3 regions of the Pectobacterium parvum genome follow, and region 3 is predicted to be linked to each of the others. Evidence: predicted binding sites of a transcription regulator. Region 3 holds the regulator's gene; each other region holds the start of a gene.
What was found. The regulator Fur, encoded in region 3, represses iron uptake genes when iron is present. The targets are predictions, from matches to a motif close to ATAATAATGAGAACNACTATCAA.
Positions count from the first base shown of each region.

Region 1 (10,879 bases), 1.2 Mb from region 3:
CCAGCTCATCTTTACGCGTCGTGTTGATGGACATGGTGAGATCGCCTGTTGCGATTTTTTCAGCCATGCGCAATGTGTTGCCAAGCGGTGTGGTGATCTGGCGTGAAATGAACCAGGAAATCAGCAGGCCAAGCAGTAGCGTAATCAGCGCAGCGATACTCATTTGCAGCGTTGCACTGCGAATATCTTCCTGCGATGCTGCTAACTGATCGCTAAGCAATCCTTTAACAACGCTGTTCAGCTGTTCGGCAACCCCCCGCATTTGCCCCGCCTGCGCCATTTCCTCCTCATAGGCCGGCATATAGGCCAGGACCTGCTCTTCATAATTGTTCATTATTGCCAGAACGGGAGACAGTGTTTCACGCTGTTCGGCAGACAGGCTTTGATACAGGAAGGTCAATGACGTTTGTGCTGCGTTGATGGCATCCGTCAGCTTTTCTTCAGATTCTTTATTGGTAGACAGTAATAATCCACGAACGTGGTAGCGGACGGAAATAAGTTTTTGGTTCAGGTCTGAAAGTAATAATTGAAGGTTAGCGCTGTTGTTGTCTATTTTTAATTGATCGTTAAGCTGTTCCAGTGGTTTTTCCGTTGTTGATATATTCCAACTTTTTCTGACGGCATCCTTTTTTCCCACTGCATTAATATAATTACTTTGTTTTTCCTGATAGCTGGTAATTAATGTTGGGATACTGGCTATTTTCTTGGTGTCGCTTTCTGGCCAGTTAAATTCTTTTGCCTTTTCAGCGAGTTTACTGACATTGGCAATGTGCTCAACGTTCTTTTTTATATCATCAGGATTGTAGGTGGTGCCGTATAATGCGCGGTAATATTTAGCCTGATTAATTTCATCATTAATATCGTTGCTTAAATTAACTTTATCAATACTGTCTTTCAGCGAGCCAATATGCATAATGCCCGCACCAGCAATCGCCATGGTCATCAGCAGAATCAGGAAAAAGCCTAATCCTAATTTTTTACCGACTTTTAGATTGTCAAAATTCATAGCCATCACATCCCACCACTATATCGTATTGAGTCGAATTCACTATCCTGATGCACACTTGCTTAGCGGTGTTAGCATCTCGGATTACCGCTTACCAAGCTTATCCCTGCACAACAACATGATAAAAACCCGCAGTAGATATCGGCACGCTACTCCGAAACTTTATGCGTTAGTGAGAGAGGAATGCCAGCGTACATGCTGCTCGACGTTTAGAGAGGGATAATAAAAAACTGGAATAACAGACTGTTATTCCAGTTTATATTCAAACGCAGAAGAGGCCTGATGGTATCAGGCACTCAACGGTTTTATTTTTGCGCGCTAGCGAAACGAGCAGCAGCTTCGTCCCAGTTCAACACGTTCCAGAATGCTTTAGCATAAGCTGGACGAAGGTTCTGATATTTCAGGTAGTAAGCGTGCTCCCATACGTCCAGACCGACGATTGGGTAGCCAGACGCACCAGAAACGGCTTCACCCATCAGCGGGCTGTCTTGGTTTGCAGTAGACACGACGGCCAGTTTGCCGTCGTCTTTCAGTACCAGCCACGCCCAGCCAGAACCAAAGCGGGTTGCTGCTGCTTGCTCAAATTTCTCTTTAAATGCATCAACGCTGCCGAAATCACGTTCGATGGCGGCTTTCAGATCGCCAGTCAGCGTCGTGCCTACTTTCAGGCCTTTCCAGAACAGGCTGTGGTTAACGTGGCCACCTGCGTTGTTACGCAGTGCTGTTCTTTTCTCCGCAGGAACTTTATCCAGTTGAGCGATCAGCTCTTCAGCAGACAATGCAGCCAGTTCAGGCAGAGATTCCAGCGCGGCGTTAGCATTATTGACGTAAGCCTGATGGTGTTTGGAATGGTGAATTTCCATCGTTTCTTTGTCGAAATGCGGTTCCAGTGCGTCATAAGCATAAGGCAGCGATGGCAGTGAATAACTCATGTTTAGCATCTCCATGGTAAAAAAAATGTTACGGCACTGTGTTGTTAGTACCGCGTAAGCAATACCTTCATTATAGTTAATTAAATGATATTGAAAATGATTATTCTCGAACGTGTGGCATGAATCAGATTGCTTTACTTCATGATAACAAACGCTTATGTCGTTATTGCACTATGTAAAAACAAATTAATCTATACCCGTCGCCTGCAAAACGCCGCTGCGCTGGTGGTGTATCTTACGTGCTCAGACGCTGCGGATGCGTGTAGATAGTCGCATGTCCCGGCCGACAAAAACCGACCAGCGTCAGGTTGCAACGCTGTGCGACCTCTACGGCCAGCGAGGTCGCCGCTGAGACAGCAAACAGGATTTCCACGCCGCACATGGCGGATTTTTGGACCATCTCATAGCTGGCTCGGCTGGAAACCAGCGCTGCGCCTTGCTGCCACCCCTGTTTCGCTCGGGTACCCAGCAGCTTATCCAGCGCGACATGGCGGCCGACGTCCTCACTCCCCCCGGACAGCGTGCCGTCTGGCGCGACCCAGCTTGCGGCGTGGGTGCAACCCGTCACTCGACCGATCTTCTGCACATCGCGCAGCCGCACCAGTGCATTTTCAAGTTTGCTAATGGAAAATGTCTGCGTGAAGGGCAGAGGCGCGATCGGTTTGCCGATTTCCGCAAGTTGCTCTACGCCACATACGCCGCAGCCTGTGCGGCCATCCATCGCCCGGCGGCGTTCTTTTAGCCCAGCGAAGCGTCGGCTCGAAAGCTCAATCTGTACTTCGATGCCGTTACAGGCGGTCTGTACATCAATGCCGTAGATATCAGCCGGTGATTGAATAATGCCTTCAGATAAGGAAAACCCGAGAGCGAACTCCTCCAGTTCCTTCGGTGAGGCCATCATAACGATATGCGATATGCCGTTATAAACCAACGCAACGGGCACCTCTTCCGCCAGCCAGTCAGACTGTGGCTGATGCAGCGAATCGAGATGATAGACTGAATGTTGCGTTGCGCCTTCAAGGGCGGCATCCGCTGGTAAATGAACCCCTTCCACCTGAAATACCTGCATGTTAGTAACCCTGGAAATTAAAAGTATTATACCCGTCATACTTCAAGTTGCATGTGCGTTGGCTGCACTCAAATACTCGGCCCGTCGTGGGCCTCGCCCTGAAGGGCCGCTGCAAGCAGCGTTCAAATCTGCTCCTGGCAGATTTGTCACCCGAATCACTTACCTGAGTAAGCTCATCGGGATGCCTTCTCTTGCCGCCTGCCTGAAACTCGAATTATTTAGGGTATATCTCACTGTGCCTGAAGGGATGCGACTTTTTCTCGTAAGAAACTGTGCGTTAACTCGAAGAGTTGCCTTCTTCTCTGGCCGAATCCTGTCGCTAACCCCATACCCCGTATAGGCTTAATTTAACTGCTTACTGTTTGCCTCTTTTTTCACTGCGGCATGGCCGCTCACCCAGAAATGCAAAGGAGACTGAAATGGCGCACGATAATCTCGAAGGCCGATCCGCATCTGGCGAATATGGCTCTCTCAATCTGAAAAAACGCTATGACAATTTTATCGGCGGAGCCTGGGTACCACCTGACGCTGGTCAGTATTTTGTCAATTTGACGCCAGTAACTGGCCAACAGCTGTGTGAAGTGGCCAGTTCGTCAACGCGAGATATTGACCACGCGCTGGATGCCGCTCACAAGGCAAAAGCGGAATGGGGTGGCCTGTCGGTGCAGGAACGCGCATTGGTGCTTAACCGAATCGCTGACCGGATGGAGCAAAATCTTGAGCTGCTGGCGCAGGTGGAAACCTGGGATAACGGTAAACCGATACGCGAAACTAGCGGGGCGGATGTGCCGCTGGCGATTGACCACTTTCGCTATTTCGCGGCCTGTATCCGCGCGCAAGAAGGGGGAATTAGCGAAATTGATGGCGATACCGTGGCCTATCATTTTCATGAGCCTCTCGGCGTTGTCGGGCAAATCATTCCCTGGAATTTCCCGCTGCTAATGGCCTGTTGGAAGATGGCACCAGCGCTGGCTGCCGGTAACTGTATTGTGCTGAAACCCGCCAAGCTGACGCCGATGTCAGTGTTGATTTTGATGGAGCTGATTCAGGATCTGCTGCCACCAGGTGTCATCAATGTCGTTAATGGGTCGGGCAGTAAAATTGGTGAATATCTGGCGACGTCGAAACGCGTTGCGAAAGTGGCATTCACCGGGTCGACCGAGGTAGGCCAGCAGATCATGAGTTATGCGGCGCAGAACGTGACGCCAGTAACGCTGGAGCTGGGCGGCAAATCGCCGAACATCTTCTTTGCCGATGTGATGGACAAGGAAGACAGCTTCTTTGACAAAGTGCTTGAAGGCTTCACGCTGTTTGCCTTCAATCAGGGCGAGGTCTGTACCTGTCCGAGCCGCGCGCTGGTGCAGGAATCTATCTACGATCGTTTTATGGAACGGGCAATCAAGCGCGTTGAGGCTATCCGCATCGGTAACCCACTGGATAGCAAAACGATGATGGGGGCGCAGGTGTCCGCAGGTCAGCTTGACACCATCCTTAACTACATTGATATCGGTAAGAAAGAGGGCGCACGCGTGCTCACGGGCGGCCAGCGCAAGGCGATGCCGAGCGGGCTGGCAGAAGGATACTATCTGGAGCCGACGATCTTGTTCGGTAAAAACAGTATGCGCGTCTTCCAGGAGGAAATTTTCGGACCGGTGCTGGCAGTCACGACCTTCAAAACGATGGATGACGCACTGGAGATCGCCAACGATACGGAATACGGTCTGGGGGCTGGCGTGTGGAGCCGCAACGGCAATATCGCTTACCGGATGGGGCGCGGTATTCAGGCTGGGCGCGTTTGGACCAACTGCTATCATGCCTATCCGGCGCATGCGGCGTTCGGCGGTTACAAGCAGTCCGGTATCGGGCGTGAAAACCATAAAATGATGCTGGAACACTATCAGCAAACCAAGTGCTTGTTGGTGAGTTACTCTGATAAGCCGATGGGGCTGTTCTAACACCATACTCCATAAGATCCTGCGCGCGCTTGCCACTGGGGTGAGCGCGCATCGCTTTAAATTCATGCGAGTTTTCCGTATGAACCTGCCCTTGTCACTCAGACTTTCCCGATTGTTGAGCGCTGGTTGTGGATAGTTGCTGGTTGTTAATAATCGATTGTGTCAGCGCTTAACAACGGCTACGCTGTTTTGAATAGCGCTTTTCTTTCAAGAGGTTGTGCATGACGGATAAGATCGGCTGGATTGATAACCTGCGGGCGCTGGCCTGCATGATGGTCGTTCTGATTCATAGCACAACGTACTATATTACGGCGGGTGGCACGCCGGGCGACGGGCACTGGGATGTAGCGAATATCCTGAATTCTGCCTCGCGCGTCTGCGTTCCGCTGTTTTTCATGATCTCGGGCTATTTATTCTTTGGTGAACGTCGAGCGGGGAAGAAGCATTTTCTGCGTATCGGCTTATGTCTGCTTTTCTACAGTACGGTCGCGCTGATCTATATTGCGACGCTCACGCCAATTAATGGTCTGAATTCATTGCATCTTGCGCTGCAAAAACCGATCTTTTATCATTTGTGGTTTTTCTACGCGATTATCGTGATTTATCTGCTTTCTCCGCTTATTACCATCAAGCCGGTATCAGGTAAGTATTTAGCTGTCTTGATTATCTTGCTGGCCGTTGTCGCTAACCCCAGTACGGGGCGAGTGGAATTTGAAGGGTTTAAATTACTGCCCGTTAACCTCTATATTTACGGCGATACGTTTTACTATGTGCTGTACGCCGCGCTGGGGCGTGCGCTGGGCGTGCTGGAAGTACCAAAGAAAGTCGTGCTAGCTGCTATCCCCTTCTTCATTGCGTGTGTCGCGTTGATTGCGATGGGAACGAAGCACCACACATTACTGAACGAGACGTTCACCCAGACGTTTTACATCTACTGCGGCCCGCTAGTGTTTCTGGCTGCGGTCAGCCTTCTGGTGGTGTTTAAGCATTACGGTAGCCAACGGATTTTACCAGGCTTTGCCACTATTTCGCGCCACTCGCTGGCGATTTACGGCTTCCACGCGCTGATCATTCACTATCTGCGCACGCATGATGTGATGCTGCCAGCTCACCCGGTTCTCAACATCTTCTCTGTTTTTGCCATCGCGCTGGGGGCCAGCCTGCTGCTTTCGATGGCGCTACAGAAAATCGATGTGCGACGCTGGGTGAGTTGACGATACTAACCTACATCAGCGGACTAAGCTGCTGGTAGAGTGCTTTAAATGTACGCCTCCGTTCGGCATAGTCGGCGTGACGCTGGGGATCCGGTTGATGAATCTGTTCCAGCGGTAGCGGTGGCAGAAGGTCTGCCAGTGGCGTGTGTGGATGCATGGCGATTTGCGCCAGACGCGCGGCACCCAGTGCAGGGCCGACATCCCCTCCTGTGCGGTACTCCAGCGTTTGACCGCTGATATCCGCCAGCATTTGCCGCCAGTAGGCGCTGCGTGCGCCGCCGCCAATCAGCGTAATGCTATCGGGTTTGAGCCCCGTCATATGCAGTGCATCCATGCCGTCGGCAAGCGCAAAGCCCACACCTTCCAATACGGCTTTTGCCAGTTCCGGGCGGCCATGCTGATGGGTGAGCCCCCAGAATGCGCCTTTGGCATCGGGATTATTGTGCGGCGTGCGTTCGCCGGAAAGATAGGGCAAGAACCACACTGGCGTTATTGTGTCATCGACTGGCGTCGAGGCGATTTCCTGTAGCAGCGCGGGAACGCTCTCTGCGTGCGTCAGGCGGGCGACCCAGTCGAGGCAGGAGGCAGCGCTTAGCATTACGGACATCAGGTGCCAGGTATTCGGCAACGCGTGGCAGAAACTGTGGACGGCATGCTGCGGATTGCTGAGAAAGCCGTCGCTGACGGCGAAGTAAACGCCGGATGTGCCGAGAGACAGCATCGCCTGACCGGTTTGATACAGCCCGACGCCAATCGCGCCTGCCGCGTTATCCCCACCGCCAGCAATGACGGGGACGGGCTCCATACCCCAGCGGCTGGCGATGTCAGCTCGCAGATAGCCGGTAATCTGGCTGCCTTCATACAGCGTGGGCATATGTTTGCGGTTCAGCGAGCAGGCTTCCAGTAGGGTATCGCTCCAGTCTCGTTTGGCAACGTCTAGCCAAAGCGTTCCAGCCGCATCGGACATATCGCTGGCAAATTCCCCTGTCAGACGCCAGCGGAGATAGTCTTTCGGCAGCAGAACTTTGTCGATTTGACGAAAGATATCACTTTCGTTTTCTTGCACCCATTTCAGCTTGGGCGCGGTAAAGCCCGGCATCATCAGGTTGCCGGTAATCTGACGCGATGTTGGTACCAACTGTTCCAGCGTTCGGCATTGAGCCGCGCTGCGTCCGTCATTCCAAAGAATCGCAGGGCGCAGTACGTTCTGGCGAGCATCCAGCAAGGTCGCCCCGTGCATTTGCCCGGTCAACCCCAGCGCTTTCACGGCACGAAGGCTATGTGCTGCCGCCAACCCCTGTAGTGCCTGGTCGGTTGCCTGCCACCAGTCTTCAGGCGCTTGCTCTGACCAGAGCGGATGCGGGCGGGAAATGCTCAGCGCGGCGCTATGGCTGGCAACTACCTTGCCTGCTTCATCCAGCAGGATGGCTTTCACACCGGAAGTACCCAGATCAATACCGATATACATAGTGGCTCCTGATAAGCCTCTGCGACAGGGTTTAGTCTGTCGCAGTAGGTGTGGCGTAGATGAGCGTACCGTTTTAGCCAAATAGATGGCGGTTAACCAGATTTTCCAGCAATTCCTGCTGGCCACTCTGGTGCTGCGGTGCCAGTTGATGGCTTTCCGCATAGCGGGTAAGCGATTCCAGCGAGGCCTTACCTTGCAGGATTTGCTGACCCAGTTCCCCGTTCCAGCCCGCATAGCGTCTAGCGACCAGCTGATTGAGCTTATCATCTTCAATCATTCTGGCGGCAGCCTTGAGCGCCAGTGCCATCGTATCCATCGCGCCGATATGCGCATGGAAAAGGTCATAGCGATCGGTACTCTGGCGGCGAACTTTGGCATCAAAGTTTAGGCCACCTGTTGTGAAGCCACCCGCTTTGAGAATTTCGTACATGATCAGCGCGTTCTCTTCCACGCTGTTAGGGAACTGATCGGTGTCCCAGCCGAGTTGCGGATCGCCGCGGTTTGCATCGACAGATCCGAAAATACCCAGCGCGACAGCGGTGGCGATTTCATGATGGAAGGAATGGCCTGCCAGCGTAGCGTGGTTGGCTTCCACGTTGACTTTAATCTCTTTTTCCAGCCCAAACTGCTTCAGGAAACCATAAACGGTGGCGACATCATAATCGTATTGGTGTTTGGTCGGTTCCTGCGGCTTCGGTTCGATGAGCAGCGTGCCCTGAAAGCCGATTTTGTGTTTATGCTCGACGACCATCTGCATGAAGCGGCCAATCTGTTCACGTTCCTGACGCAGGTCGGTATTGAGCAGGGTTTCATATCCCTCACGCCCGCCCCACAGCACATAGTTTTCGCCCCCCAGTTTTTGGGTCGCGTTCATGGCGGTGAACACCTGCGTGGCGGCCCAGGCAAAGACGTCTGGGTCAGGATTGGTGGCTGCGCCTGCGCCGTAGCGGGGAGGGGTGAAACAGTTAGCGGTGCCCCACAGCAGCTTCACACCGCTATCCTGTTGTTTTTCCGCCAGTACATCAGTAATGACCGCAAAGTTATGCAGATACTCTTTCAGTGAGTTCCCTTCCGGCGCAACATCGACGTCATGAAAGCAGTAGTAAGGCATGCTGAGCTTTTGAAAAAATTCGAATGCGATATCCGCCTTGCGCTTCGCCAGCTCCAGCGCGTCGCCTGACTGCTGCCACGGCCGGGCAAAAGAGCCGACACCGAACATATCCGCGCCGTTCCAGCAGAACGTGTGCCAATACGCGACGGCAAAACGTAAGTGGTCCGCCATACGTTTACCGAGAATTTCCTGATCGGGGTTGTAGTGACGAAAGGCGAAGGAATTGTTGCTTTGGTTACCTTCATAACGGACTTTTTCGATCTGTTCAAAATAGGCTTGCATCGTTAACTCCTTAGAAACCACCCAGACGGAAGAGACGGGAATGTGATTAATTTTCGGAGTGGATGAGTGTTTCCTCAATTACGTTATTTCACACTGAAATTCAGAGAATTATTAAATGTGCGCTGTATCGCAAAAATAACGGTGTTTTACTCTGAATACGCTTCGCAATAGGTAACAAAATGAAAATGTGACACGACAATAAAATATGACCCGTATCAAAAAACGGAAATTAAACCAAAAAACATAATTGGAGGATAAAAATCTGTAATTGATGGAGGGATGTTTAGCGACAATACTTTGCTGGCGATTGGAGTCTTAGGCCCTGCATCTTAAATAAAAAAGGTACTCTATGATGAAAGTTAACCATTTTTTACTCTCAGCTTGTGCCGTATTCATTCTTGCTTGTCAGCCCGGATTCGCGAAGGACGTTAAAATAGGCATGGCGATTGATGATTTGCGTCTTGAGCGTTGGCAGAAAGATCGCGATCTTTTTGTTGAGCAAGCCAAAAAGCAGGGCGCTGATGTTTTTGTTCAATCAGCAAACGGCAATGAAGCGACGCAAATTTCTCAAATAGAAAACATGATTAATCGCGGTGTCGATGTATTAGTGATTATTCCTTATAACGGTCAGGTACTTGGTAATGTTATTGCGGAAGCAAAACGTGAGGGAATAAAAGTGCTTGCTTACGATCGCATGATTAATAATGCGGACGTGGATTTTTATATTTCATTTGATAATGAGAAGGTTGGCGAACTACAGGCGAAATATCTCGTCGATAAAGTGCCTGGCGGGAACTATTTCTTAATGGGGGGCTCACCGGTCGATAATAATGCGAAACTGTTTCGTCAGGGGCAAATGAAAGTGCTCACGCCACTGATCGAGAGTGGGAAAATAAAAGTGGTCGGCGATCAGTGGGTTGATGCCTGGCTACCAGAGAACGCGCTGAAAATTATGGAAAATGCGCTAACGGCGAACAGCAATAAGATTGATGCTGTTGTGGCGTCGAACGATGCCACGGCGGGTGGGGCGATTCAGGCGCTTGCCGCACAGGGATTGGCAGGGAAAGTGGCGATTTCTGGTCAGGATGCCGATCTGGCGGCAATCAAACGTATTGTGGCAGGCACGCAAACCATGACGGTCTATAAGCCGATCAGCAAGCTGGCGAAAGACGCCGCAGATATTGCCGTGGCGCTCGGTTCCGATAAAGCCCCGGAATCCAACGCTAAATTAAACAATGGGTTGAAAGACATTCCTTCCTTCTTACTGACCCCAATTCCCGTCGATAAATCCAATATCGATTCCACCGTCATTGCCGATGGCTTCCACAAAAAAGCGGATGTGTATTAACGCACTCCACCGCCAATAGATTTCAGGATGTAGGAAAGAGGATTACCGAGCCACGACATAACGTTGTGGCTTGCCACTGTCGCAGGCGAGGCCTGAGACACCTGAATCACGGAGGCCATGATGCCGCATCTGCTGGAAATGAAAAACATCACCAAGGCGTTTGGCGTGGTGAAAGCCGTAGACAACGTTAGCCTGATGCTGGACGCGGGTCAGGTCTTGTCGCTGTGTGGCGAGAATGGCTCAGGGAAATCCACCTTAATGAAGGTGCTGTGTGGCATTTACCCGTATGGCAGCTATGACGGGCAGATCGTGTTCTCTGGCGACGAGCTGCGCGCTAACCATATTCGCGATACGGAGCAAAAAGGCATCGCGATCATTCATCAGGAACTGGCGCTGGTGAAAGAGATGACGGTGCTGGAGAACCTCTTTTTGGGTAACGAGTGGACGCGTTTTGGCGTGATGGATTACGACAATATGTACCTCCGCTGCCAGCG
Region 1 is NZ_CP087392.1:284,335-295,213, forward strand. Features, by position in the region: gene LOZ86_RS01220 (methyl-accepting chemotaxis protein) at 1-1,012, opposite strand, end outside; gene sodA (superoxide dismutase [Mn]) at 1,312-1,938, opposite strand; gene fdhD (formate dehydrogenase accessory sulfurtransferase FdhD) at 2,174-3,007, opposite strand; gene exaC (acetaldehyde dehydrogenase ExaC) at 3,427-4,962, shown strand; gene LOZ86_RS01240 (acyltransferase) at 5,184-6,176, shown strand; gene xylB (xylulokinase) at 6,187-7,644, opposite strand; gene xylA (xylose isomerase) at 7,718-9,037, opposite strand; gene xylF (D-xylose ABC transporter substrate-binding protein) at 9,390-10,385, shown strand; gene LOZ86_RS21325 (hypothetical protein) at 10,382-10,504, opposite strand; gene LOZ86_RS01260 (xylose ABC transporter ATP-binding protein) at 10,506-10,879, shown strand, end outside.
Region 1: the regulator Fur is predicted to act here: its motif matches at 2,023-2,045, upstream of sodA (superoxide dismutase [Mn]).

Region 2 (10,879 bases), 1.7 Mb from region 3:
AATGTGGCGGTCGGCATTGCCAGACTCGGGGGAAACAGCGCCTTTGTGGGTCGCGTCGGCGACGATGTTTTTGGCCATTTTCTAAAAACGGTGCTGGAACAGGAAAGCGTTGATACCCGCTACATGGCACACGACAGGCTCCATCGAACCTCAACCGTGGTCGTGAGCCTCGATGAAACAGGGGAACGCACCTTCACGTTCATGGTTCGCCCGAGTGCCGATCTGTTTTTACAGCCGGAAGACCTGCCGGTGTTCAATCAGAGAGAATGGCTGCACCTCTGTTCCATTGCACTCTCGCAGGAGCCCTCACGCAGTACCGCGTTTGCGGCGATGCAGCAGGTGAAAGCCGCACAGGGATGGATCAGCTTCGACCCGAATATCCGTGACGATCTCTGGCAAAGCGAGCAGGAACTGCGCGACTGTCTGACACAGGCGCTGATGCTGGCCGACGTGGTGAAGCTATCGCGTGAAGAACTGGCCTTTCTCTGCTCAACACCGGATGTTGAAGCGGGGATTCAGCAGTTTATGCAGCGCTACCCTACCCAACTCTTGCTGGTGACGCTGGGTAGCGAAGGCGTCTGGCTGCACGATCGCCACCAGCTACGGCACTTTGCCGCGCCATCGGTGACACCCGTCGATACCACTGGCGCGGGGGATGCCTTCGTCGCCGGTTTACTGCACGGCCTGGCGCAGTATGACGACCTGTCACAGCCGCTAAGCTGGGACCCGATTATCGCGCAGGCGCAGCGGTGCGGTGCACTGGCCACCACGGCAAAAGGCGCGATGACCGCACTCCCCTATGCGCAGCAGTTGCACGCCCTCCCGTAAACAAGCCCTAATCCCCTCGTTTGATACGGTTACCGCCCGGTTTTGTAGTCAGGATCACAGTTACAGAATCGGGCGAGTGAAATGTCTTGCTAACCCTTCTGCTGGCTTTTATTTTCCTCATGAAAAACCGGTTTAGCAATTTAGCTAAACATGAAAAATCCAAAAACAATAAATCTCCTTCACGACGAGAACGAAAAAATGAAGCCAAGCCACCTTGCTGTGACGATAGGATTATTACTTTCCTCCCCGTTTTATGTTTCCGCTGCCAACACCGACAGTATTGAAGCCCGCCTGAACGCAATGGAACAGCGTTTGCAACAGGCTGAAGCCCGTGCTCAGGCCGCCGAAGCCAGAGCTAATGCCGCTGAAAAGCAAACCCAGCAGTTAGCCACCCGCACGACCCAAACCGAACAAAAAACCCAGCAGGTGGAACAGCGTACAACGGCGCTGGCCAAGCAGAAGTCGTTCGCTGATGGATTTGAATTCCACGGCTACGCGCGTTCTGGCTTGTCGATCAATGATTCTGCCACCAGTTCCAAAACCGATATCGGGCCGGGCATGTCCCCTGCCGGTCAGACTGGCGGACATATTGGTCGTTTAGGCAATGAAGACGACACCTACGTCGAGATCAAACTGGAGCACAAACAGAAGCTGGATAACGGCGCAACCACCCGCTTCAAAGTGATGATGGCGGACGGTCAACGCAGCTATAACGATTGGACGGCGGCTACCAGCGACCTGAACATTCGTGAAGCGTTCGTCGAGCTGGGTTCACTGCCAACCTTCACCGGTGCCTTTAAGGACACCACGCTGTGGGCGGGTAAACGTTTCGATCGCGATAACTTCGATATTCACTGGCTGGACAGCGACGTGGTCTTCCTCGCGGGCACCGGCGGCGGGATCTATGACGTGAAATGGGCGGATAGCGCCAAGAGTAACTTCTCGCTGTATGGCCGCAGCCTCGGCGAAATTACCTCGCTGGATAACGACATCAAAAACTACGTCTTTACCGCTAACAACTACGTCGGGCCATTCCAGTTCATGCTGAGCGGATTAACTGCGAAGAACAACGATGTAAAAGAAAACACCGGAACAAGCCGCGATAACACTGTCGTCACCAACACCAACGCGGGCGACAAAGGCTATCACGCGATGGTGGCTTACCACGGCGACAGCTTCTACGGCTTACGCGACGGGACATCGAAAACCGCGATCCTCTACGGTCACGGACTGGGCGGCGAAGTGAAGAACATCGGCGCCGATGGCAACCTGACCAACGATGCCAACACCTGGCGCTTTGCGACCTACGGCACAACGGCGCTGAACAAGACCTGGAGCTTCGCACCGTCCATTCTGGCGCAAACCAGCAAAGACCGTTACGTCAGCGGGGATAGCTACGAATGGGTGACGTTTAATGCGCGCCTGATTCAGGAAATCACCGAAAACTTTGCACTGGCCTATGAAGGCAGCTATCAATACATGGACCTCGATCCGCGCGGTTATCGGAGCCTGAATCAGGTTAGCGGCGGCTTCTACAAGCTGACCTTTGCACCAACGTTCAAGGTCGGCGATATCGGTAACTTCTTTAGCCGCCCTGAGCTGCGCGTGTTTGCCAGCTACATGGACTGGGATAAACGACTGGATAACTACTCCAGTGAAGATACGTTTGGCTCCACCGGCTTTAAAGCAGGCGGCGAATGGAACTTCGGTATCCAGATGGAAACCTGGTTCTGATAATGGCCTAAACTTAGCGTCGATTACGCGCTAATCGACGCCAAAGAAACAGCATATCCTATTGAAAAAGAGGAATAACATGGATATCAACGCTACTGCCGCCGCGCTCATCCCCCTTCTCGGCGGGAAAGAGAACATCGCCAGTGCTGCTCACTGTGCGACTCGTCTGCGTCTGGTGCTGAATGATGACAGCCTGGCTGACAAGAAAGCGATCGAGAACGTCGACGGCGTTAAAGGCTGCTTCCAGAACGCCGGACAAATGCAGATCATTTTCGGCACAGGGCTGGTTAACAAGGTGTATGCCGAGTTCATCAAAGCGGCAGGCATCAGTGAATCGAGCAAATCCGAAGCCGCCTCCATTGCCGCGAAAAAGCTAAACCCGCTGCAACGTCTGGCGCGCCTGTTATCGAACATCTTCGTCCCTATCATGCCGGCGATTATCGCGTCCGGCCTGCTGATGGGGCTGCTCGGTATGATCAAGACCTACGGCTGGGTCGATTCCAGCAGCGCGATCTTTGTCATGCTGGATATGTTCAGCTCCGCTGCATTTATTATCCTGCCTGTTCTGATCGGCTTTACCGCCGCGCGGGAATTCGGCGGTAACCCTTATCTGGGCGCGACACTGGGCGGTATCCTGACGCATCCAGCGTTGACCAACGCCTGGGGCGTCGCCGGTGGTTTCCAGACCATGCACTTCTTCGGTATGGACATCGCCATGATCGGCTATCAGGGCACCGTGTTTCCGGTTCTGCTGGCTGTCTGGTTCATGAGCATCGTGGAAAAACGCCTGCGTAAGGTCGTACCAGACGCACTGGACATCATCATCACGCCGTTCCTGACCGTCATCATTTCCGGCTTTGTCGCCATGCTGCTCATCGGCCCGGCTGGACGTGCGCTGGGCGATGGTATTTCTCTGGTTCTCAGCACATTGATTGCTCACGCAGGATGGATTGCTGGTTTGCTGTTCGGCGGCCTCTACTCCGTTATCGTGATCACTGGCGTCCATCACAGCTTCCATGCCATTGAAGCCGGACTGCTTGGCAACCCGAACATCGGCGTCAACTTCCTGCTGCCGATTTGGGCGATGGCGAACGTGGCGCAGGGCGGCGCGTGTCTGGCGGTATACTTCAAAACGCGTGATGCCAAAACCCGAGCGATTGCCGTTCCTGCCGGGCTTTCCTGTCTGTTAGGCATCACAGAGGCAGCGATATTTGGTATCAACCTGCGCTTCATTAAACCGTTCCTGGCGGCGCTGGCAGGCGGTGCACTCGGTGGCGCATGGGTGGTCTTCAATCACGTCAATATGACGGCCGTCGGGCTGACCGGTTTTCCGGGACTGGCGATTGTGCAAGGGGGCTCGATGCTTAACTACCTGATTGGGATGTTAATTGCGTTCGGTGCCGCCTTTACCACTTCCTTATTGCTGAAATATAAAACGGATAGCGAATAATGAAGGAAGTCCACTTACTAAAGCGCATGGCGCACGCCCTGATGTCAGGCCATTCACGGAAACAGGAAGATCCGTATCGCCCGGAATGGCATCTGTCTCCGAACGTTGGTCTGCTCAACGATCCGAACGGATTTATTCATCACAACGGGCGTTACCATCTGTTTTATCAGTGGAATCCTTTAGCCTGTGCCCACGGAGCGAAATTCTGGGGGCACTGGAGTTCCGCCGATCTGGTGAACTGGACGCATGAACCCGTCGCGCTAGTACCGAGCGAAAGCTATGAAAGCCACGGCTGCTACTCCGGTTCTGCCGTGGTGGATCATGGCGCGATTACGCTGATTTACACTGGTAACGTGAAATACGATGACGGCTCACGCACCGCGTTTCAGTGCCTCGCCCGTGAGAACCCTAACGGTGAATATGACAAGCTGGGAGCGGTTCTGACGCTCCCCGACGGCTACACCGGCCACGTTCGCGATCCCAAAGTATGGCGTCATGACGACCACTGGTACATGGTGCTCGGCGCACAGGATCTCGATCTGCAAGGTAAAGTGTTGCTCTACCGTTCTGCCGATCTGCTGGCGTGGGAAAAGATCGGTGAGATCGCCGGTTCCCGTTTGGGCGGGCTCGGTGATTTTGGCTATATGTGGGAGTGCCCGGACCTGTTCCCGTTGGATGGCAAAGACGTACTGATTTGCTGCCCGCAGGGCGTTCCCACCGAAGAAGAGCGCTACCTGAATACCTTTCAGGCTGGCTATTTCATCGGCTCACTCAATTACGAAAACGGCGCTTACCCGCATCAGGATTTCCACGAACTGGATCTCGGCTTCGAGTTTTACGCTCCACAAACCACGCTGAGTGAAGACGGGCGACGCCTGCTGTTCGGCTGGATGTCTATTCCTGACGACAATGAATTTTTTGAACCGACGATCGAACACGGCTGGATCCATACCATGACCTGCCCGCGTGAACTCACGCTGCATGACGATCGCGTTTATCAACGTCCCGCGCGCGAGTTGCAGCAACTGCGCGGACTGCATTACACCTGGCAGGGTGCCGCAGACTACGCCTCTCCGCTTGACGCGAGCAGCGCGGAAATCCTCATCACCGTTCAGGGGGAATTCCAGCTCAACCTCGCTTCCCAGTTGGTTCTTTGTTGGGACGGTGAACGCGTCACGCTGAGCCGCCGTAACCGTCGCACCGGCGAGCCCGAGCATCGCTACTGGCGCGGCGACCTGAGCCAGTTGCAGATCCTGTGCGATCGTTCCAGCGTTGAAGTTTTTATCAACGACGGCGAAGCCGTGATGTCTGCACGCTATTTCCCAGAAAGCGAGGCAGTCATCACGTTCAGCGGCTCTGGGCGATTAACGCTACAGCACTGGCTGTTAGCGCCATGCGTGATAGAATAACTTTCCTTTTTTCTGATAGCAGACCTCGCGGTGAAACCGACTAAACGCATAACAATCAGTGACATCGCCGCGCTGGCCGGTGTATCAAAATCCACCGCCAGTCTGGTACTCAACGGACGTAGCAAAGAGTTTCGCGTTTCTGATGAAACCCGCGACCGCATTTTAGCCGTCGCGCACGAACAACGTTATCAACCCAGTATTCACGCCCGTTCGCTGCGTTCCTCACGCAGCAACACGCTGGGGCTGGTGGTGCCAGAAATGACCAACTACGGCTTTGCCGTGATTTCCCGCGAGTTGGAAATGCTGTGCCGTGAAGCGGGGCTACAACTGCTGATTGCCTGCACAGACGAAAACGCCAGTCAGGAGATGATGGCGGTCAACAGTCTGGTGCAGCGTCAGGTCGATGGCCTGATTGTCGCTTCCAGTCTGTTAAGCGATATCGAATATCAGAAAATTAATCAGCAGTTGCCCGTCGTACAATTTGACCGGGTAATTGGTGACTCCACACTGCCGATGGTCATTTCCGAAGCGGTAGAATCCACGGCGGAAATGGTCGAGCGTATTGCCCGCCAGCATCGTGATGAGTTCTATTTCCTCGGCGGCCAGCCGCGAATTTCCCCGACGCGCCACCGTCTGGAAGGTTTCCAACTTGGGCTGGCACGTGCAGGTATCGACTGCAAGCCGGAGTGGATTCTTCACGGCAGCTATCACCCCAGCGCGGGTTATGAAATGTTTGCCCAGCTGTGTGCAACGCTGGGTCGTCCGCCAAAAGCGCTATTTGTTGCCGCCTGTGGCCTGATGGAAGGCGTGCTGCGTTATATGAACCAGCATAACCTGATGGAAAGCGGCATCCGTCTGTGCTGTTTTGACGATCACTATCTGTTTGATTGCTTACCGCTGAAGATCGATACCGTGGCGCAGGATTGTGAGAATCTGGCACGTAACAGCTTTGAAATGATTACGAGTTTAATTGCGCAGCAGCCACTTGAAGAAGATCGACGCTATATCCCGACGCGTATTCACTGGCGCCATCCTGAGTCACGGGCGTAGGCCAAAGCGCCCTGCCATCATCTGGACGTAAATCTGTAGACATAAAAAAAGGAACGCGGTTTGAACGTTCACCCCGCATTCCTTCTTACAACACAACCGCCAGCAGTTATTTAGCGGCAGCGGTTTCCGCACCAACCAAACCCACCTTAAGGTAGCCCGCTTTACGCAGTGAATCCATCACGCTCATGATGGTTTCATAATCGACGCTTTTATCGGCCTGAAAGAAGATGGTCGTTTCTTTGTTGGCGCTGGTTTTCGCATCCAGCACCTGCGCTAGCGACTGCTCACTAACCACCTCTTCTCCCAGGAACATTTGCTTATCCGCTTTTACTGTCAGGTAGAGCGGTTTTTCCGGTCGCGGCTGCGGTGCTGCCGATGACGCGGGCAGATCGACACGAATGTCCACCGTCGCCAGCGGGGCCGCTACCATGAAGATAATCAGCAGAACCAGCATGACGTCAATGAACGGCGTGACGTTAATGTCATGCATTTCACCGTCATCACTCACGTCCTCCTTCAAATGCATCGCCATGATTAACCCACCCGCAGTTTATGCGCTGCTGAAGACGCCCGGTTATCGTTGCTGGCAGCCACATCGAGATCGCGACTTTGCAGCAGCAGTACTTGTGCAGCGACATCGCCGACCATCGCTTTGTAGCCAGCAATCGAGCGCGCAAAGACGTTATAGATGACCACCGCAGGAATCGCAGCAACCAGACCAATCGCCGTCGCCAGCAAAGCTTCTGCGATCCCCGGTGCGACCACCGCCAAGTTGGTGGTTTGCGTCTGTGCGATACCGATGAAGCTGTTCATGATGCCCCAGACCGTACCAAACAACCCCACGAACGGTGCAACCGCGCCGACCGTGGCCAGATAGCCGTTGCCACGCCCCATGTGGCGCCCGGTAGCCGCCACGCGACGTTCCAGACGAAACGCGGTGCGCTCTTTAATTCCGTTGTTGTCATCGGAACGTGCGGAAAGCTCCAGTTCGTTCTGCGCATCGACCAGCAGTTGCTGTGCAACGCTGCCTGCTTTGAACGCGTCCGCCGTTTCCAGCGCGTCGTCCAACGTTTTCGCCTGTTCCAACGCCAGATACTCACGGCGCAGGCGACGTTTCGCGCCAGACATCTCAACGCTTTTACTGAAGAAGATCGCCCAGGTAATTACAGAGGCCAGCAGCAAACCGATCATTACCGTTTTCACCACGGCATCCGCGTGCTGGTACATACCCCAGACGGACAAATCGGTTTTCATCAGGTTATTGGTGCCCGGTGCCGCACTGGCAGGCAGCGTGAGTGCTGATGTCGGGGCTTGTGCATCGGTCGTCACAGGAGCGGAAGGCGACGCAGCAGCAGGCTGTGCGGCTGGTGCTGCATTCTGTGTCGACAACGGCGTCGTTGCCGGAGCCGCAAACGCATTTCCACTTAGTCCCGCCGTACACAGCAGGATAACCAGCACGCTACGGGAAAATGCGCTGAACGCGCCACGTTTTTTTTGCCAGGTTGATAACACCTGTTGAGTTGTATTACTGACAGCCGTCTTCACGCTGTGCCTCCACCATTCGTTCTGTACAATCATCTGTTCTGTACAATCATCTGTTCTGTACAATATCCGCACATATTCGCAGGTATAATGCCGCAATAACGCAGCCTGAAATAATACCAAACCCTGAACGAATTGATAGTCGTTCTCATTATTATTTACATCAGATAACGCACTTTCCTTGCGTTTTGACAGGATTTCAGAGGGTATTGCTCGCACACTGGCAGGAAAAGCATAAGAACGACAAGAAAAGTAGCATTCAGGAATATATCAGGCAGGGGATCCCCACTAAAAAACGGTGCGATATCCAAGATTTTTATGATCGGCTTTTGTGATCAACATTAAGTTATCACACCATTTCATGATGGCTGGCGATAAGTTTACCGAAATAAATAGATACATATGCACATAATAAGATAAATAAAAACACCAAGTTACGTATATTCCTATAAGTCAAATAGGAATAAATTCCATATAAAACAGCATTTCATATTAGCTTTTTCTTTTGTGACACGAGTCATTCTACGAAGTTGTATAATAGGTTAGCTTAACTCGCAGAGAATACTGACACACGCCACAATAATACGTAATAGGCGGTCGTCTTCTCATCATTAAACCCATTCTTCATTACGCTATTTTTCATGGGTTTATATTTTAAAATCACCATTTGATTATCGATAATGTCACCCACCTCTGGAGATAATTCAATGAAGCTGTCGAAAACATTGATCGGCGTTTGTCTGGGTTCTACTGCGCTCCTGATGAGCCAAGCGATTCAGGCACAACAAATTAAAGCCTCTGATGTTCACCCTGAAGGATATCCTAATGTCGTCGCCGTTCAGAAAATGGGAGAAAAATTAAAAGCCGCCACAAATGGCAGGCTGGAAATTAAAACCTTCCCCGGCGGGGTATTGGGTGATGAAAAACAAATGATTGAGCAGGCACAGCTCGGCGCGATTGATATTATCCGTGTATCAATGACGCCTGTTGCCGCTATTTTACCGGAAATAGAAGTCTTCACGCTGCCCTATATTTTCCGTGATGAAGATCATCTGCATAAAGTGCTGGATGGAAAAATCGGTCAGGAAATTGGTGACAAGATTACTCATAGCAGTAAATCAAAATTGATTTTTCTGGGCTGGATGGACGCGGGAACGCGTAACTTAATCACCAAACAACCGGTGGTGAAACCAGAAGACCTCAAGGGCATGAAAATTCGCGTACAGGGTAGCCCGGTCGCACTGGCAACGCTAAAAGCGATGGGGGCCAACTCGATTGCCATGGGCGTCAGCGAAGTCTTCAGCGGTATGCAAACCGGCGTGATTGACGGCACCGAAAATAACCCACCAACGTTTGTCGCACACAACTACCTGCCTGTCGTGAAAAACTATACCTGGAGCCGCCACTTCATTATTCCTGAGCTGTTCCTGTATTCCAAAACCAAATGGGACAAACTTTCTAAAGAGGATCAGGATCTTATCCTGAAACTGGCGAAAGAAGCGCAACAAGAACAGCGCGTGCTGTGGAATGAATATACTCAGCAATCTCTGGATAAAATGAAAGCCGGTGGCGTTCAGTTCCATGAAATTGATACCGAGTACTATTTCAAAGCCACGCAGCCCGTCCGCGATCAGTTTGGTGCCAAATATCAGGATCTGATTAAAGCCGTCGCTGACGTCCAATAATCAGTACCTCATCTCAGCGGATAAATAGCCTGCTATTTATCCGCCACCATTAATATACCCTAAATAATTCGAGTTTCAGGAAGGCGGCAAGAGAGTGAATCCCGATGAGCTTACTCAGGTAAGTGATTCGGGTGAGTGAACGCAGCCAACGCACATGCAACTTGAATGATGACGGGATAACCTGATATCAACAACGATCCTTTGCTTATCACCCAGCGAAGTGAGTATAGGTGGACAAATGGCACAGTCTTATCTTTCCAGCATGGATGTACTCTATCGTATTGCCATGTGGGTTTCTGGTCTGGCGTTATTAATTATGACGCTTGTTATTCCTGTCGGCATATTCGCACGCTATGTCTTAAATGCCGCATTATCCTGGCCAGAACCCATTTCTATTATTTGTATGGTGACGTTTACTTTTGTCGGCGCCGCAGTCAGTTACCGTTCCAACTCACATATTGCCGTCAGTATGTTGACCGACAGATTGCCAGAGGCCGGTAAGAAGGTTTGCGTTCATCTGGCGAATCTCCTGATGCTGTTAATCAGCCTGTTTATTCTCTATTACAGCACCGTGCTCTGCATGGACTTATGGGAACAGCCCGTCGCGGAGTTTCCATTATTAACCGCAGGTGAAAGTTATTTGCCGCTGCCTATTGGCTCATTAATCACCGTGCTGTTCATCATCGAAAAAATGTTCTTCGGCCCGCAGGATAAACGCCCTGTGGTAATGCTTGGCAGTGCTTAATTCGGAGCCAATACCATGGATGCATTTATTCTTATTGCCACACTGGCCGTGCTGCTGGCGGTCGGCGTTCCCGTCGCCTACGCGGTAGGGCTGAGCGCGATTGCTGGCGCGTTCTGGATCGATCTGCCGCTTGAGGCCGTCATGATTCAGATTACCAACGGCGTGAACAAATTTTCGCTGCTCGCCATTCCCTTCTTTATTCTGGCTGGTGCCATTATGGCCGAAGGCGGCATCGCCCGTCGGCTGGTCAGCTTCGCGTATATTTTTGTCGGCTTTATCCGCGGCGGCTTATCGCTGGTTAACATCGTCGCCTCGACGTTTTTTGGTGCGATATCCGGCTCTTCCGTGGCAGACACCGCCTCTATCGGTTCGGTGATGATCCCAGAAATGGAGAAGAAAGGTTATCCGCGCGACTTCTCCGCCGCCGTCACCGCCA
Region 2 is NZ_CP087392.1:4,430,749-4,441,627, forward strand. Features, by position in the region: gene cscK (fructokinase) at 1-828, shown strand, start outside; gene LOZ86_RS19980 (carbohydrate porin) at 1,027-2,562, shown strand; gene LOZ86_RS19985 (sucrose-specific PTS transporter subunit IIBC) at 2,642-4,012, shown strand; gene LOZ86_RS19990 (glycoside hydrolase family 32 protein) at 4,012-5,421, shown strand; gene LOZ86_RS19995 (LacI family DNA-binding transcriptional regulator) at 5,452-6,471, shown strand; gene exbD (TonB system transport protein ExbD) at 6,578-7,003, opposite strand; gene exbB (tol-pal system-associated acyl-CoA thioesterase) at 7,006-8,016, opposite strand; gene LOZ86_RS20010 (TRAP transporter substrate-binding protein) at 8,721-9,698, shown strand; gene LOZ86_RS20015 (TRAP transporter small permease) at 9,937-10,443, shown strand; gene LOZ86_RS20020 (TRAP transporter large permease) at 10,459-10,879, shown strand, end outside.
Region 2: the regulator Fur is predicted to act here: its motif matches at 8,149-8,171, upstream of exbB (tol-pal system-associated acyl-CoA thioesterase).

Region 3 (10,879 bases):
GCGTTAATTTTCTCAACGATGTGGCGGGCGGCCCATTTTCCGACGTCGGCGGCGGTGGTTAAAGGAATGAGTCTCATCGGCGCTCTCCTGATTTTTTAGTGGAATTAAATACGTTATTGCGCAAATCGCGCCAGTTGCGCGTTTTGTCTATGCATTAAAATTAGTCTACTCCGTTTTTTTTAATCTTGAAATAAGTTGGGGTTTTATTCAGGTATAAACTTTTTGTATGCAGTTTTTTGGTGATTTTTATCACATAATTACGGGGTTTAATTTGTGTGGCGAATTATTTTTCTTACACTCCCCCTAAGAACCACCGCTGCCACGTTTTTTCGACAGCGGCGTTCTTCGGCAGTGAAATTTATTGGCAGGTTTGTTTGCCCCACAACATTTCATTACCTCGCAAAGGTAAGAGAGGGAAAAGTGAGTACTCTGAGCTATTTACAAAAAGTCGGTCGGGCATTGATGGTGCCTGTCGCGACGCTGCCTGCTGCCGCTATCCTGATGGGGATAGGCTACTGGATTGATCCGGTTGGCTGGGGAAGCGAGAACGCGTTGGCGGCACTCCTCATCAAATCGGGTGAGGCGATTATCGGGCACATGGCTGTGCTGTTTGCCGTTGGTGTCGCGTACGGTATGTCGAAAGATAAAGATGGTGCGGCAGCATTGACCGGCTTTGTCGGTTATCTGGTGCTGACCACGCTGTGTTCACCAGCCGTTGTTGCCATGATCCAACGGATCCCTGTTGAACAGGTGCCCGCGGCGTTTGGCAAGATTGAAAACCAGTTCATCGGGATTCTGGTCGGTGTCATGTCCGCCGAACTGTATAACCGCTTTAGTCAGGTTGAGTTGCCTAAGGCGCTGTCGTTCTTCAGTGGACGCCGGTTAGTCCCGATTCTGGTTTCTTTCCTGATGATTCTGGTGGCGTTCATTTTAATGTACGTCTGGCCAGTGATTTACAATGCGCTGGTGTCGTTTGGTGAACACATTCAACAGCTGGGTTCGGTTGGCGCTGGGGTTTATGCCTTCTTTAACCGTTTGCTGATTCCTGTTGGATTGCACCATGCGCTGAATTCCGTGTTCTGGTTTGATGTCGCGGGTATCAACGATATTCCTAACTTCCTGGCCGGCCAACAGTCTATCGACTCTGGCAAAGCTGTGGTGGGGATCACCGGACGTTATCAGGCGGGCTTCTTCCCGATTATGATGTTCGGCCTGCCGGGCGCTGCGCTGGCGATTTACCACTGCGCGCGCCCTGAGAACAAAAGCAAAGTGGCTGGGATTATGCTGGCGGCGGCATTTGCCTCCTTCTTTACCGGGATCACCGAGCCGCTGGAATTCTCCTTCATGTTTGTTGCACCGGTGCTGTATTTCCTGCATGCGTTGCTGACTGGTTTTTCCGTCTTTATCGCGGCCAGCATGCATTGGATTGCTGGTTTTGGTTTCAGTGCGGGTCTGGTCGATATGGTGCTGTCCTCACGTAACCCGTTGGCTACTCAGTGGTACATGCTGCTTGCTCAGGGGCTGGTATTCTTCGTTATTTACTATGTGGTGTTCCGCTTTACCATCACTCGCTTCAATCTGTTAACGCCAGGGCGTGAACTGGCTGTGAGCGGTAGCGAAGCCGATGGCTATGACGTGAGTACTGCGTCTGCGGGCGATAAATCAAGCGATACAGCAGCGTTGGCGCGGGGCTATTTGCAGGCGCTTGGTGGAAAAGCCAATCTGACGGGTATTGATGCCTGTATCACACGTCTGCGTTTGAACGTGGCTGATTCCTCACTGGTTGATGATGCACAGGCAAAACGTCTTGGTGCGGCGGGCGTTATTCGTCTGAATAAGCAGAGTGTACAGATTGTGGTGGGTACGCAGGCTGAATTGATCGCGACCGCGCTGAAAGCGGAGTATGACAAGATATAGTATGGCAAGGCGTAATATGGCGGTGTTAATCGTTTAACGCTGTGTTATATCGATGAAATGAATGGGGCGAGATAGCAATCTCGCCCTTTTTTTTCGTTATGAATAATTAAATGAAACTAACGGTTGTTTCCCAGCGTAGCTTGTTGGATCATTGTCGGTTATACGTCGTTTTAGCATTGAGGAATGAAGAATGAGTGAGGCTGAAGCCCGCCCAACCAACTTTATCCGTCAGATTATCGATGAAGATCTGGCGTCCGGTAAGCATGATCATATTCAGACGCGTTTCCCGCCAGAGCCGAACGGCTATCTGCATATTGGGCATGCAAAGTCTATTTGCCTGAATTTTGGTATCGCGCGTGACTATCAGGGGCAATGCAACCTGCGTTTTGACGATACTAATCCGGTAAAAGAAGACATCGAATACGTTGAGTCGATCAAACGTGACGTCGAGTGGCTGGGGTTTTCATGGAGCGGCGACGTTCGCTATTCTTCTGATTATTTCGCTCAACTGCACGCTTATGCGGTTGAGCTGATCGGTAAAGGGCTGGCTTACGTTGATGAACTGACGCCTGAGCAGATTCGCGAATACCGCGGTACGCTGACGGCACCGGGCAAAAACAGCCCATACCGCGATCGTACCGTGCAGGAAAACCTGTCGCTGTTTGAAAAAATGCGTAACGGTGGATTTGCGGAAGGTACAGCCTGTCTGCGTGCAAAAATCGATATGGCATCGTCCTTTATCGTGATGCGCGATCCGGTGTTGTATCGCATTAAATTTGCTGATCATCACCAGACGGGCAACAAGTGGTGCATCTACCCGATGTATGACTTCACCCACTGCATTTCCGATGCGCTGGAAGGGATCACACATTCGCTGTGTACGCTGGAATTCCAGGATAACCGCCGTCTGTATGACTGGGTGCTGGATAACATCACCATTCCTTGCCATCCGCGTCAGTACGAGTTCTCCCGTCTGAATCTCGAATACGCGATTATGTCCAAGCGTAAGCTGAATCAGTTGGTGGTGGAAAACGTCGTTGAAGGATGGGACGATCCGCGTATGCCGACCATCTCTGGTCTGCGTCGTCGTGGTTATAGCTCAGCCTCTATCCGTGAATTCTGTGTGCGCATCGGCGTAACGAAGCAGGACAACAACGTGGAAATGGCCGCGCTTGAGTCTTGCATCCGTGACGATCTGAATGAGAACGCTCCACGTGCCATGGCGGTGCTGGATCCGGTCAAAGTCGTGATCGAGAATCTGTCAGCCGAGCACGAAGAGTTTGTCGCGATGCCAAACCATCCGAACAAGCCAGAAATGGGTTCACGTCAGGTCGCATTCAGTCGCGAAGTTTACATCGATCGTGCTGACTTCCGTGAAGAAGCCAACAAACAGTACAAGCGTCTGGTGCTGGGTAAAGAAGTGCGCCTGCGTAATGCTTATGTGATCAAAGCAGAGCGCATTGAGAAAGACGAGCAGGGCGTTATCACTACGATTTACTGTAGCTATGATGCGGAAACGCTGAGCAAAGATCCGGCTGACGGCCGTAAAGTGAAAGGCGTTATCCACTGGGTTTCTGCGGCACACGCGGTACCAGCTGAATTCCGCTTGTACGATCGCCTGTTCAGTGTGGCTAATCCGGGTGCGGCAGAAGACTTCCTGTCGACGATTAATCCAGATTCACTGAAAATTACGCAAGGTTTTGTGGAAGCGAGCCTGGCGCAGGTAGAAGTAGAGAAAGCGTATCAGTTTGAGCGCGAAGGTTATTTCTGTGCTGACCGTGTTTACTCCAGTGCAGAACATCTGGTGTTTAACCGTACGGTTGGACTACGCGATACCTGGGTAGGCTAAGGCCACCAGTAAGAAGACAAAAATAAAACCGCCTAGGCGGTTTTATTTTTTCATGCGGTCGATTTATCGTGTGGAATCGTGCAGGGTTTCATCCTCTCGGCAATCCCCTTCACTGCAATGCCCAAAGAGATACAGACTGTGGTTGGACAGTTTGATGCCGTGTCTTTCTGCGATCTCGCGCTGACGTGCTTCGATATATTCATCGCGGAATTCAATGACTTTGCCACAGTCGAGGCAAATTAAGTGATCGTGATGATGCTGCTGCGTCAATTCAAAGACGGATTTGCCACCTTCGAAGTTATGACGGGTTACGATACCCGCATCATCAAACTGGTTGAGTACGCGATAGACGGTAGCAAGACCAATCTCTTCGCCCATATCAATCAGTTTCTTATATAAATCTTCCGCACTGACGTGATGGCAGACAGGGTCCTGTAACACTTCCAGTATTTTCAGTCTTGGAAGAGTGACTTTCAGGCCGGCCTTCTTTAATGCGGTATTGTTGTCAGTCATGCGGGTTTAATCCTGTTGCTTACTTATCAATGGAGGCTGCCTAGCCTATGACATCGGTCGGCTCAAAAAATGCAAAAGCGTCTCAATTATAGAACCGCGCATACAAAATGAAAACAAGCGAATGTTAACAATATTGTCCCCATTCACACTATTGGTATACAACGCAATTCGTTGTTGATGAATGAGGAAATGATGATGCACATACAAAGCCGATGGGATTATTGTACAGGTTTACTGATAGAAGTTAAAAAAATGTATCAATTATTATGAAAGGTTTTACCTATCAATGCTGTTTTGGCTCTGATAGGGATTATCAGAGCCAAAATGGCTTAACCAACCAGTTCTTTCAGGTTCAGCTCATCACTGATCTGTTTCACCCACGTTGTTACGCGTTCGCTGGTCAGTTCAGGCTGACGGTCTTCATCGATAGCCAAGCCGATGAAGTGATTGTCGTCGGCGAGTCCTTTAGAGGCTTCAAAGTAATAGCCCTCTGTTGGCCAGTGACCGACAATCGTCGCGCCGCGCGGCTCAATAATGTCACGGATGGTGCCCATGGCATCACAGAAGTATTCTGCATAGTCTTCCTGGTCGCCGCAGCCAAACAGGGCAACCAATTTTCCTGTGAAATCCACTTCTTCCAGCGACGGGAAGAAGTCATCCCAATCGCACTGCGCTTCACCGTAATACCAGGTTGGAATACCGAGCAGCAGAATATCGAAACCTTCGAGGTCTTCTTTGCTGCTTTTGGCGATGTCATGAACATCAGCGACGTTGGTGCCTAACTGCTGTTGAATCGTTTTGGCGATGTTTTCTGTGTTGCCAGTATCACTGCCAAAGAATATTCCGATGAGTGCCATGAATTGAATAACCTCTTGATTCCTAATGGTATGGTGTAATATTTCACCCACTTATCTGTTAATAATAACAGACACTCACATCGGGAGAAACTCGTATCGGTAAGGATGCGTAAATCAAGAGTGTGTGAAATGCGAGGTAAGTAAGAAAACGAAACGTATCTCTGCTTGATGCTAAATTCCCCATAATGAATAGGGATTATGTTATTGTCTGAGACTCAGTACACATTCCCTTAATAGCGTTATGGTTATTTATTTGTAACGGCGTTTCATTTTTTATGAATGTATTTTTTATTTTATGGTTTGTTTCTATTGTAATTAAAAGCAGGCTTTTGTTTGTGAAGAATAAAAATAACGTAACGGTACATTGTTATTCGTGGGAATTAAAATACGCACAAAAGATAATGTTTTTATAAAATTTAAAATCTGTAACATTTTGCGGGAATATTCTTAGCAAATGGAAATAAGAACTATAACCATTTGCAGCTGAAACGATGCAAATCTATAAAAGGTAGTTTTATTCTTTTGATGTTAAAGAATAAAATGAAATGTCATTCAAACTACTTTGTCACCTAGTAGCCTGTCCATGTTAACGCCCGCAGGACGTGGGCTGGCGGCACATTCTCTTGCAAGCCTATGATTAAATGACTTATATCTATAAAAATAGGTAGGCTTATTCTCAGTATGAAAAATTATATTAATAAATATAGCGAGAACGCTAAATATTCTCTGTATTTAGCCGATGAGTTAGCGTGGTTTTTGAGTTTTCAACTCGGTGAAATGTGAACGCTAGGGAGAAGTGACCTGTTTCATGGTGTGAATTTTCTGATTCATATCGGTTGATTAGCGATAAAAATCTTTTTAACCATTTTCCTGATTTGGAGTGAGCTATGAAACTTATAAAAAATATTGCCATCAGAACCGCGATGCTATGGGTTCTGGGCACTTTTTGTGTTCTTTGGGGTGGCGTATCGATATATACCATGTTCTCTTTTAAAGAGATGACGGCGACCTCGAAAACCAGCACTTTGCTGGTTCAGAACATGAATTTTATCAACCAGGGCAACGATCAATATTTCCGTATGGTAACCCGTCTTGCACGTGCGGTTGACGCTCGTCGCAGCGGTGATAATGCCACCGCAGATAAAGAGCAGGCTTCTGCACTGGTCGCGCTGGATAAACTGAAATCTGATTTGGTGGCGTTTAATGCTATCGATCATGCGGGTCTGGATGCTGCGCTGGTACAGGCCGTTAGCCGTGACTGGAATAACCTGGTGACTCAGGGCGTTGAACCGCTTTACCAGAAGGCCGTTGCCAACGCGCTGGATGACTACCAAGAGCAGGCCAAAAACGTTGTGCCGCCATTGAGCCGTCAGTTTGGCGTCTCCCTCTCCGCATTCAGTAACGCCAGCGCAGAGAAATTCGATGCCGCAGGTGTCCGTTTTGAACAAATCACCACGATTGGACAGAACATTTTGCTGAGCGGGTTGATTATCGGCCTGATCATGCTGTTCCTGACCGACCGCTATCTGGTGGTGTGTCTGGTTCGTCCGTTAAACGATCTGCGCTATCACTTTAGCGTGATTGCTTCCGGCCACTTGGGCAAACCGATTCTGGACTTTGGTAATAACTGTGTCGGTCGACTGTTCCCACTGCTGCGTGAAATGCAGGGGAGTTTGGCCAGCACGGTTAGCACGATCAGAAACAGCACGGATTCCATCTATCAGGGCGCTTCTGAGATTGCCGCAGGCAACAACGATCTGTCTTCACGTACCGAAGAGCAAGCTTCCGCTCTGGAAGAAACCGCAGCGAGCATGGAGCAACTGACGGCAACGGTGAAACAGAACGCCGAAAACGCCAACCATGCCAGCCAACTGGCATTACAAGCCTCGACAACGGCGAAGAAGGGCGGTGAAATCGTTGAGAATGTGGTGAAAACCATGGCGGAAATCTCCGGCAGCTCGAGAAAAATCGCAGAGATCACCACTGTGATTAACGGCATCGCGTTCCAGACCAACATTCTGGCGCTGAACGCGGCGGTAGAAGCGGCACGTGCGGGTGAACAAGGCCGCGGGTTTGCCGTGGTGGCGGGCGAAGTCCGCAGTCTGGCGCAGCGCAGTGCGCAGGCAGCGAAAGAGATTGAAGGGCTGATTTCTGAGTCTGTTCGCTGTGTGGATACCGGCTCCAATCTGGTTAGCGACGCGGGTGACACCATGCAGGATATCGTTCGTGCGGTGACTAACGTGACGGATATCATGGGTGAAATTGCGTCGGCATCGGAAGAACAAAGCAAAGGGATTGCGCAGGTTGGTCAGGCCGTGGCGGAAATGGACAGCGTAACGCAGCAAAACGCCGCGTTGGTTGAACAGGCCTCGTCAGCAGCTTTGTCGCTGGAAGAGCAGGCGGCGTTGTTGAACCAGACTGTGTCGCTGTTCCAACTGTCCGATACGCAGTCAGGACTGCAAGTGGCGGCAAAACCGGTGCTGAAAACGCCGGTGATTGCCCCGCGTGCGGGCAAAGCGCTACCGCCCAGTAACGACAATTGGGAAAAATTCTAAGCGTCGTTTTAATCTGAGAGAGCGTGTGTAATCTTGGATGAATGTTCAGGCGGCGTCAGAAATGGCGCCGCACAAGATGTGAATGCTTAAGTGATTCAAATAAAAGGTTATTCAAATACAAAGTTATTTAAATACTACGTTATATAAATATCAGGTTACGTCGATCAGGATTGCTGTTCGGCCAACTGCGCCAGCAGCATCTCCTCAATCAATTCACTGCGGCTAATGTTCCGCTCTTCAGCAAGGCTGTTCAGGATATCGACGGCGTCGCTGTTAATCTTTAATTCAACACGGCGCAACCCACGAACTTTATCGCGACGTAGTTGATTACGCTTGTTAATTCTTAGTTGTTCGTCACGCGTGAGCGGGTTGGTCTTGGGGCGGCCCGGACGACGCTCATCTGCGAACAGATCCAGTGTGGTGCGATCCGTTTGTTCTTTTGCCATAAGTAATATACTGCAAGGTATTCGGACCAAAATACACGGCGCTGTCCGTCTTGTTCTACAGATAAAATCGATGCCTATTCTCACCCTGCTACAGGATTGTCAGGTGGCGGTTTTCTATCTGTGAAACATGTTGGGAAGTGATGCGTGCATTTTGATGAAGTGGTTACAATGCTTGTGGCTGAATCAGCCGTCCCTCTACTGCGGGCGCCATCATACCCTAGCCGCACTGGCTGCGACAACGGTTAACTGCCGCCGTTATCATGAATCCGCCAGTGTCGGTATCGTCTGGTTAATTCGTGTCCAGAAAACGGTGGATAGCGCGCAAAACCGCATCGGGTTTTTCTGAGTGAACCCAGTGACCTGCGCCGCTGATCACATGCGCACGCGCCGCCGGGAACTGGCGAAGCAGTGAATCGCGGTAGGAATCGTCCAGATAGGGAGAATCGCCGCCGCGAATGAACAGAATTGGCCCTTGCCAGGCCGGAACCTCTTGCCAGCCAACGATGTTTTCGTACTCATCCCACAGCACTGGCACGTTAAAACGCCACTCTCCTTGTTGGAAGGATTTCAGCAAAAACTGAATCACACCGTCTTCCTTTATATGTTGGCGCATGAGTGCTGTTGCTTCGGCGCGTGATGTCACGCCCGCTTCCGTTACGGCACGCAGTGCGGCAAAGATAGTGTCGTGGCGGCGCACCTGATAATCCACCGGTGCGATATCAATGGCGACCAGCTTGTCCAACCGTTCGGGAATGAGTGCGCTGAGCGCCATGGCGACTTTTCCGCCCATCGAATGCCCAATAACAATAGCGCGTTCGATGTTCAGTTCATCGAGTAATGCCAGCACATCTTGCGCCATCGCGGGGTAGTTCATCTGCGATGAACGTGGCGACAAACCGTGATTGCGTAAATCGATTTGCAGAATGTCACGCGTGTTTTGCAAATCTCGGCCCAATACGCCAAGGTTATCTAATGTGCCAAACAGGCCATGAATCAGGATGACAGGAAGTTTATCTGTGGGTTGGTGCGCATTTTGCCAGCGATGATTCAATTTCATGGTGAAGTTCATTCAGAGAGACATGGGGTTAGGGTATCATGACTTTAGAATCAATGTTGTCACCGAAGGAATCGATACATACCCTAAATAATTCGAGTTTCAGGCAGGCGGCAAGCGAGGGAGTCCCGATGAGCTTACTCAAGTAAGTGATTCGGGTGAGTAAGCGCAGCCAACGTACATGCAACTTGAAGTATGACGGGGATAGCACTTGAAGAGATGTGAAAGGCATTGGGGCATAGTCTGACTTTTGCTATTGTCCCACTATGCCGCTGTTCGATAATGTTTGAACGCCTGTATAATCCTTTTGATTTGAGTCATCTACCCATAGATGTCGGGTTACAGAAGGGGAACGTCTCTGTAATTTGCATGATAATGGGTAAAAACAGCACTGGATAAAGATGAAAACTATTGAAGTCGACGAAGAGCTTTATCGTTATATTGCCAGCCACACACAGCATATTGGTGAGAGCGCATCAGATATTTTACGGCGCATGCTGAAATTTACCGCCGGGCAGCCTGTCGCAACGCCTGCGGTAGCGGCTGCCGCAACAACGACGACGTCTCAGCCTGCCGCTGCACCGAGCCCGCGCGATCGGGTACGAACCCTGCGTGAGCTGCTGCTGTCGGATGAATACGCTGAACAGAATAAAGCCATTAATCGCTTTATGCTGGTTTTGTCCACGCTGTATACCTTATCGCCGCAGGAATTTGCTGCCGCGACAGAATCTCTTCATGGCCGCACACGCGTCTATTTTGCGGGCGACCAGCAAACCTTGCTTCAGCATGGCACACACACCAAGCCCAAACATATTCCGGGCACGCCATACTGGGTGATCACCAACACGAATACCGGTCGTAAACGCAGCATGGTTGAACACATCATGCTGGCAATGCAGTTCCCCGCAGAACTGACAGAAAAAGTGTGCGGCACTATCTAACTATTTATCAACCATCTATCTAACCACAGCGTTAGGGAGAAGCGCCAATGGCTAATCACCCAAGGGCCGGACAGCCTGCCCAGCAGAGCGATTTGATTAATGTGGCACAGTTAACGTCACAATATTATGTGCTGCGTCCGGAAGTCGGCAACACAGCGCACGCGGTGAAATTTGGTACGTCTGGCCATCGCGGTAGCGCGGGGCGTCATAGCTTTAATGAACCGCACATTCTGGCGATTGCGCAGGCGATTGCTGAAGAGCGTAAAAAGCAAGGTATCAGCGGCCCGTGCTATGTCGGTAAAGATACGCACGCGCTCTCCGAGCCGGCGTTTATCTCTGTGCTGGAAGTGTTGGCTGCCAACGGCGTGGATGTGATCGTGCAGTTGGATAATGGTTTTACGCCAACGCCTGCGGTGTCTAACGCGATTCTGGTTCACAATCGTCAGGGCGGTGCGCTGGCGGACGGCATTGTGATTACGCCGTCCCACAACCCGCCGGAAGATGGCGGGATCAAATATAATCCGCCGAACGGTGGCCCGGCAGATACCAACCTCACTAGCGTCATTGAGACGCGTGCGAACGCGTTGCTGGCAGATGAACTGCGTGACGTGAAGCGTATTACGCTGGATCAAGCGTTGAACAGCGGACACGTCCATGAACAGGATCTGGTTCAGGCCTATGTAGAAGGGCTGGCTAGCGTTGTGGATATGGCGGCGATCCAACGCGCCGGTCTGAAGCTGGGTGTCG
Region 3 is NZ_CP087392.1:1,471,248-1,482,126, forward strand. Features, by position in the region: gene nagB (glucosamine-6-phosphate deaminase) at 1-77, opposite strand, end outside; gene nagE (N-acetylglucosamine-specific PTS transporter subunit IIBC) at 421-1,917, shown strand; gene glnS (glutamine--tRNA ligase) at 2,108-3,766, shown strand; gene fur (ferric iron uptake transcriptional regulator) at 3,830-4,279, opposite strand; gene fldA (flavodoxin FldA) at 4,609-5,136, opposite strand; gene LOZ86_RS06615 (methyl-accepting chemotaxis protein) at 6,024-7,691, shown strand; gene ybfE (LexA regulated protein) at 7,856-8,137, opposite strand; gene ybfF (esterase) at 8,427-9,194, opposite strand; gene seqA (replication initiation negative regulator SeqA) at 9,593-10,132, shown strand; gene pgm (phosphoglucomutase (alpha-D-glucose-1,6-bisphosphate-dependent)) at 10,180-10,879, shown strand, end outside.